Linked DNA regions of Saccharothrix violaceirubra. The protein of the gene in region 2 binds, or shares a complex with, the protein of the main gene of each other region. Links are inferred from orthologs where the notes say so. Each region holds a gene or a part of one and is shown on either strand. Other genes may lie near its edges. The genes, in order: dnaG and dnaB.

Region 1 (3,297 bases), 1.5 Mb from region 2 along the record:
CGATCCGGTTCACCAGATCGTGGAACGGGCGGGCGCGGTCGTCGGCGAAGTCCAGGTAGCGGGTCGGGTCCCACATCACGCGCCTCCGTCAGGGTCGGGCCAGCTTCTCCGCCACGCTCGCGGCCACTCGGCGCACGCGCTCGACGTCCGCGTCCGGATCGGGTCGCACGTGCAGGACGACGCCGTCCCGACCCGGCACCTTGCGCCGCAGGAACCACGCCCGCAACTCCTCGTTGCGCTCGCGGTCGCGGATCGCGCCGGTCACGCGGGCGTACACGACCTCGGGCACGCGGCCCGGCGTCGCCAGCGGGTACCGCACGGCCGGCAGGTCGCGCAGCAGCACGGCCGCGCCCGCCGTGCCGTCCTCCACCGCCTCGACCACGGTCAACGCGCCCGAGCCCCACGTCGCCTTGCTGATCAGGTGCCAGCCGACGCGACGCGGGCCGGGCAGCCACAGACCCAGGGTCGTGGCCACGAGCCATTCGTCGCCGCACGCGGCGGACGCGAGCACGTTCTCGTCGCGTTCGAGCACACCGGCGAACCCCTTGGGGGCGCCCGAGCCGAAGATCCTCCGGAACACCACGTCTACAGCCCTCCGGCAGCCTGCTCGCCCAACTCCTTGTGGTACGCCTCCAGCGCGATCAGGTCGCCGAACAGCGCGCGGTACTCGTCGGCCTCGTCGATCGGCGACACCCGGCGCAGCCGGGACTTGATCTCGGCGATCTGCCCGCCGACGAGGATCTGCTGCAACCTGGTGAGCACCGACTGCACGTACCGGTACTCGTCGTCGGCCTTGGTGCGCAACGGTTCCACGGCCAGCTCCGTCAGCACGGACCGCTCGGTCTGGCCCGCGCACGCCTGGGACACCGCGTCGACCAGCGCCGGTCCGCTCAGCCCGGACGACGCGCCGCCGGCCGTGCGGATCGCCTGGTGCAGGGCGAGGTACGCGGGGTGCGTGAACGCGTCGTCGGGCAGCACGTCGTACTGCGGCCCGGCCATCTCGGGCACCTGCAACGCGGCTTTGAGCGCCTCGCGCTGGTGCCACAGCGCCGGGTCGGCGGGGTTGGGCCGGGCGCCGACCTCGACCAGCGTGCCCTGGTCGGGGTCCACCCGCCGGGGCCGGGACGGGGAGACCTTGCCGGTCGCGGTCTCGCGCACGCGGCGGACGACCGTGGCCTCGTCCTCCCAGCCGACCCACCAGGCGAGCTGGGTGGCGTAGCCGTCGCGCTTGGCCCGGTCCTTGATCTGGGCGACGAACGGGACCATCTTCTTCAACGCCTCGACGCGGCCGTCGACCGAGTCCAGGTTGTAGCCGCGCAGCTGGGCCTTGATCGCGAACTCGAACAGCGGGGTGCGCCGGGCGACCAGGTCGCGCACGGCGTTGTCGCCCTTTTCCTGGCGCAGTTCGCACGGGTCCATGCCGTCGGGCGCGACCGCGATGTAGGTCTGCGCGGAGAACTGCTGTTCGCCCTCGAACGCCTTGAGCGCGGCCTTCTGCCCGGCCGCGTCGCCGTCGAAGGTGAAGATCACCTCGCCGTTGAGGTCGTCGTCGATCAGCAGCCGGCGCAGCACGTTCATGTGGTCGGCGCCGAACGCCGTGCCGCAGGACGCGACGGCCGTGGGCACGCCCGCGAGGTGCATGGCCATCACGTCGGTGTAGCCCTCGACGACGACGGCCTGGCGCCGTTTCGCGATCTCCCGCTTGGCCAGGTCCAGCCCGAACAGGACGTGGGACTTCTTGTAGATCGGGCTTTCCGAGGTGTTGAGGTACTTGGCCTGGATCTGGTCGTCGTCGAAGATCCGGCGGGCGCCGAAGCCGACGACGTCGCCGCCGAGGTCGCGGATCGGCCACAGCAGCCGCCGGTGGAACCGGTCGATCGGTCCCTGCCGACCCTCCTTGGTGAGCTGGGCCTTGATCAGCTCGGTGAGTTCGAAACCCTGGTGCAGCAGGTGTTTGGTGAGCTTGTCCCACCCGGCGGGCGCGAAGCCGCAGCCGAACTGGCGGGCGGCGGCCTGGTCGAAACCGCGCTGCGCCAGGAATTCCCGCGCGGCCATGGCGTCCGGGGTGGACAGTTGTTCCGCGTAGAACTCGGCGGCGAACCGGTGCGCCTCGATCAGCCGGCTGCGGGTGCCGCGGTCGCGCTGGATGGTCGCGCCGCCGCCCTCGTAGGTGAGCTGGATGCCCGCGCGGTCGGCGAGCCGCTCGACCGCCTCGACGAAGCCGAGGTGCTCGATCTTCATCACGAACGCGATGACGTCGCCGCCCTCGCCGCACCCGAAGCAGTGGTAGGTGCCGTGCGTCGGCCGGACGTTGAAGCTCGGCGACTTCTCGTCGTGGAACGGGCACAGGCCCTTGAGCGCGCCGCCGCCGGCGCGGCGCAGGGACACGTGGTCCCCGACGACCTCGTCGATCCGGCTGCGGTCACGTACGACCGCGATGTCGCTTTCCCGGATGCGTCCTGCCACGGTCGTCGAGTCTAGTGCCGGCAGACTGGGCACCGTGACGACCGCCGATCCCGACCTCGCCGCCGCTTTCGACGAGCACCGGTCGCACCTGGTCGGGGTCGCCTACCGGCTGACCGGCAGCGTCGCCGACGCCGAGGACGCGGTCCAGGAGGCGTGGCTGCGGCTGGCGAACCGGACCGGCGAGCCGCTCGTGGAACCGCGGGCGTGGCTGACCACGGTGGTGGGCCGGATCTGCCTGGACCGGCTGCGGTCGGCGGCCGTGCGGCGGGAGAGCTACGTCGGCAGTTGGCTGCCGGAGCCGGTCGTGACGACGCTGGACCCGCGCGCGGACCCGGCCGAGGCCGCGGTGCTCGACGAGGGCGTGCGGCTGGCGGCGCTGGTCGTGCTCGACCGGCTCGGCCCGGAGCAGCGGGTGGCGTTCGTGCTGCACGACGCGTTCGGCGTGCCGTTCGACGAGATCGCGGCGGTGCTGGGCTGCGCGGTGGCCACGGCCCGCCAGCACGCGTCCCGCGGCCGGCGTGCGGCGGCGGACGCGGCACCGCCGTCCCGGGTCGCCCTGACCGAGCAGCGGGAGTTGATCGAGCGGTTCGTGGCGGCGCTGGGCAGCGGCGACGTGGACGCGGTCGTGGCGCTGCTGCACCCCGACGCCGTGGTGGTCGGCGACGGCGGTGGGCGGGCGCGCACGGCGCTGCACCCGGTCGTCGGCGCGGACAAGGTGGCCCGCTTCCTGCTCGGCCTGATCCGCAAGTACGGCGGCCTGTCCGACGCGGTCCCGGTTCTGGTGAACGGCGACCTCGGGTTCCGGTTCGCGGAGCGGGAGGACCTGGCCGC
Region 2 (3,221 bases):
AGGTCATCCGGCGTGCGCAGGAGACCCGGCGCATCCGCGACCTGGACCACGCCAAGGAGGTCAAGGCGTCGCTGGAGGGCCTCGGTGCCGTCACGCTGAAGGCCAAGGCCGCCGCCGGCTCCAAGAAGCTGTTCGGCTCGGTCACCTCGTCCGACGTCGTGTCCGCCGTCCGCGCGGCCGGTGGCCCGTCGCTGGACAAGCGCGCCGTCGAGCTGGCCGGCCACATCAAGACCCTCGGCAAGCACTCGGTGTCGGTGCGGCTGCACCCGGAGGTCACCGTGGCGCTGGCCGTCGAGGTCTCGGCCGCGGGCTGAGTCCACGCACCTCGGAAACGCCGTTCGACCAGGTGTTCTGGTCGGGCGGCGTTTTCGCGTCACCGACTGTGGACAATGGGCTGTGACACCTTGTGTGCGACACGCCGTAGGACCGGTTACACGCGACACGCCGAAGTTGTGACAAAGGATTTGTCCACAAATTCATCCACAGGGTCTGACCTGCGATGACTTCCGCCAGAGCGCAAGTTGTCCCCAGGTTGTCCACAGCTATCCCCAGCTCTGTGCCCGACTGTGGGCAACCATCCCCAGGCTGTCCACGGGTTTGTCCACAGGCGCGTTTGCCTGCGCCATCCGGGTGGCTCTAGCGTCCGACCGTCCCCCGAGCGTGGCGTGCGGAAAATGTCGTACCCCCGGGGTAGAACGAAGCTGGACGAGTCCGGAGGTGAGTTCGCGGTGGCGTTGGTGGACGACCGGGGCATGGCCGAGCCCGGGTTCGAACGGCAGCCGCCGCAGGACCTCGCCGCCGAGCAGTCCGTGCTGGGCGGCATGCTGCTGAGCAAGGACGCGATCGCGGACGTCGTCGAGGTGCTCGCGCCGAACGACTTCTACCGGCCCGCGCACCAGGCCGTGTACGACTGCGTGCTCGACCTGTATGGCCGGGGCGAGCCGGCCGACCCGATCACGGTCTCCGCCGAGCTGGAGCGGCGCGGCGAGCTGCTGCGGGTGGGCGGGGCGCCGTACCTGCACACGCTGATCGCGACCGTGCCGACGGCCGCGAACGCGTCGTACTACGCGGAGATCGTGGCCGAGAAGGCGGTGCTGCGGCGGCTCGTCGAAGCCGGGACGCGCATCGTGCAGCTCGGCTACAACGGTGCCGAGGGCGCCGACGTGGACGAGGTGGTCGACCGGGCACAGGCCGCGATCTACGAGGTCACCGAGCGGCGCACCACCGAGGACTACGTCGTGCTGGAGGAACTGCTCCAGCCGACCATGGACGAGATCGACGCCATCGCGTCGCGCGGCGGCTCGTCGCTGGGCATCCCGACCGGCTTCGCGGACCTCGACGAGCTGACCAACGGCCTGCACCCCGGCCAGATGATCATCGTCGCCGCCCGTCCCGGCGTCGGCAAGTCGACCCTGGGCCTGGACTTCGCCCGGTCGTGCTCGGTGAAGCACGGCCTGACCAGCGCGATCTTCTCGCTGGAAATGAGCCGCACCGAGATCGTCATGCGCATGCTCTCGGCCGAGGCCAAGATCCGGCTCGGCGACATGCGCAGCGGCCGGATGAGCGACGACGACTGGACCCGGCTGGCACGGCGGATGAGCGAGATCAGCGAGGCACCGCTGTTCGTGGACGACTCGCCGAACCTGACCATGATGGAGATCCGGGCCAAGGCCCGGCGGCTCAAGCAGCGGCACGACCTGCGCCTGGTCGTCGTCGACTACCTCCAGCTGATGTCGTCGGGCAAGCGCACCGAGTCCCGCCAGCAGGAGGTGTCGGAGTTCTCCCGGAACCTGAAGCTGATCGCCAAGGAACTGGAGGTTCCGGTGATCGCGATCAGCCAGCTGAACCGAGGTCCGGAACAACGCACCGACAAGCGCCCGATGCTGTCGGACCTGCGTGAGTCGGGTTCGCTGGAACAGGACGCCGACATGGTCATCCTGATCAACCGCCCGGACGCGTGGGAACGCGACGACCCCCGCGCGGGCGAGGCCGACCTGATCCTGGCCAAGCACCGTGCCGGTCCGACGGCCACGATCACCGTGGCGCACCAGCTCCACTACAGCCGCTTCGCCGACCTGGCCCAGTCCTGATCCCCGCTTCCCCGTCGGTTCGGCCAGGCACAGTGGACGTCGTGCACAACCATTCGGATATCGCCACCGGGGACGCCTTGGTCGCACGGTTGGTCGCCCTCGAACCGACCCGGGCAAAGCGCACCGAAGCGTACGAAGCGCTCTACCGCCACGCACGCGCGGTCGTGGTCGACCAGGCAGGTGCGGTCTGGTTGGCCACCATGGCGGCACACCCGGACCACTGGGTCCGCACCATCGCGGTCCGCACGCTCGGCTCCGGCCGCGATCCCGCCGCTCAGCCGATTCTCGTCCGAGCGCTGTCCGACCCCGACGTCAGCGTCGTCGAAGCCGCATTGGAGGGTCTGACCCCGCAGTCGTCGGACACGGTGTTCGACCTGCTGGTCACGCTGCTGGACAAGACGGATCGGAGTCGGCTCTGGGTCGTCCGCCACGCCGCCCGGCGCATCGCCGAGTCGAGCGACCCGAGACGGCTGGACATCCTCGCCGACACACTGGGGGACGTCCATTACGGCACAGAGCACGACATCGCCGAGGCGCTGATCCGGGCCGGCGACCCGCGGGTCGTGCCGGCCCTGATCGGGCACCTGCACCACCGTCGCCCGGGTCGCTTCGCCGCCGCGAAAGTGCTCGGCGAGCTGCGGGTCGTCGAGGCGACCGGACCGCTCGTCGAGGTCCTGCGCGAGTCCGACGGCACCCAGGCGCTACCCGTGGTGGAAGCATTGGGCAAGCTCAAGGCATTGGAGGCCGCGCCGGCGATCGTGCCACTCCTGGGCCACGCTTCGCCCCACGTTCGCGAGTGCGCCCTCTCGGCCCTGAACCGGATCGGCGGGCCGCTGGTGGCTTCGGCCGCCCTCGAAGCCACCGACGACGTCCACCCCGACGTCCGGGCACAGGCCGTCCGTGTGCTGGCCAGGCATGGCGACCACCGCGCGGTCGGCCGGTTGGCCGCCGCCTGCGACGGTCCGCACGTCCACGCCGCCCTCACCGGCCTGGCCCGCTTGCCCGACGACTCGATCGTTCCCACCGCGGAGCGGGTGCTGCAGACCACCGACGAGCGGCGGGTCCGCAAGCTCGCCGGCCGAATCCTCGCCCGCGCCGGGAGGCCGCCGTCTCTGTTCGGCCGCCATCCAG

Evidence for each region.
Region 1: the proteins of dnaB (region 2) and dnaG are in contact, whole or in part, in a crystal structure (PDB 2R6A), measured with the Geobacillus stearothermophilus proteins. The link is inferred for Saccharothrix violaceirubra from one-to-one orthologs. Residues at the interface, in WP_033016901.1 of Geobacillus stearothermophilus: Ser13, Glu15, Ala16, Gln18, Glu91, Leu92, Asp94, Ala95, Val96, Pro97, Thr98, Ala99, Ala100, Asn101, Tyr104, Tyr105, Ile108; in WP_049624496.1 of Geobacillus stearothermophilus: Lys456, Leu457, Leu458, Pro459, Ala460, Asn463, Ala464, Leu467, Leu535, Leu536, Ile537, Ala538, Gln544, Glu545, Asp548, Tyr549, His552.

What each region holds. Positions count from the first base shown.
Region 1 is NZ_JACHJS010000001.1:5,610,786-5,614,082, forward strand. Bases 27-3,011 are described here. They hold dnaG (DNA primase), read right to left. Parts: upstream 2,467-3,011; coding sequence 586-2,466; downstream 27-585. Other genes in these bases: F4559_RS25680 (trans-aconitate 2-methyltransferase), read right to left, coding at 27-76; F4559_RS25685 (hypothetical protein), read right to left, coding at 89-583; sigJ (RNA polymerase sigma factor SigJ), read left to right, coding at 2,501-3,011. Outside these bases: more of F4559_RS25680, read right to left, coding at 1-26; more of sigJ, read left to right, coding at 3,012-3,297. UniProt on the Escherichia coli protein: RNA polymerase that catalyzes the synthesis of short RNA molecules used as primers for DNA polymerase during DNA replication.
Region 2 is NZ_JACHJS010000001.1:7,159,183-7,162,403, reverse strand. Bases 1-2,909 are described here. They hold dnaB (replicative DNA helicase), read left to right. Parts: upstream 1-728; coding sequence 729-2,090; downstream 2,091-2,909. Other genes in these bases: F4559_RS33240 (HEAT repeat domain-containing protein), read left to right, coding at 2,132-2,909; rplI (50S ribosomal protein L9), read left to right, coding at 1-314. Outside these bases: more of F4559_RS33240, read left to right, coding at 2,910-3,221. UniProt on the Escherichia coli protein: The main replicative DNA helicase, it participates in initiation and elongation during chromosome replication. Travels ahead of the DNA replisome, separating dsDNA into templates for DNA synthesis.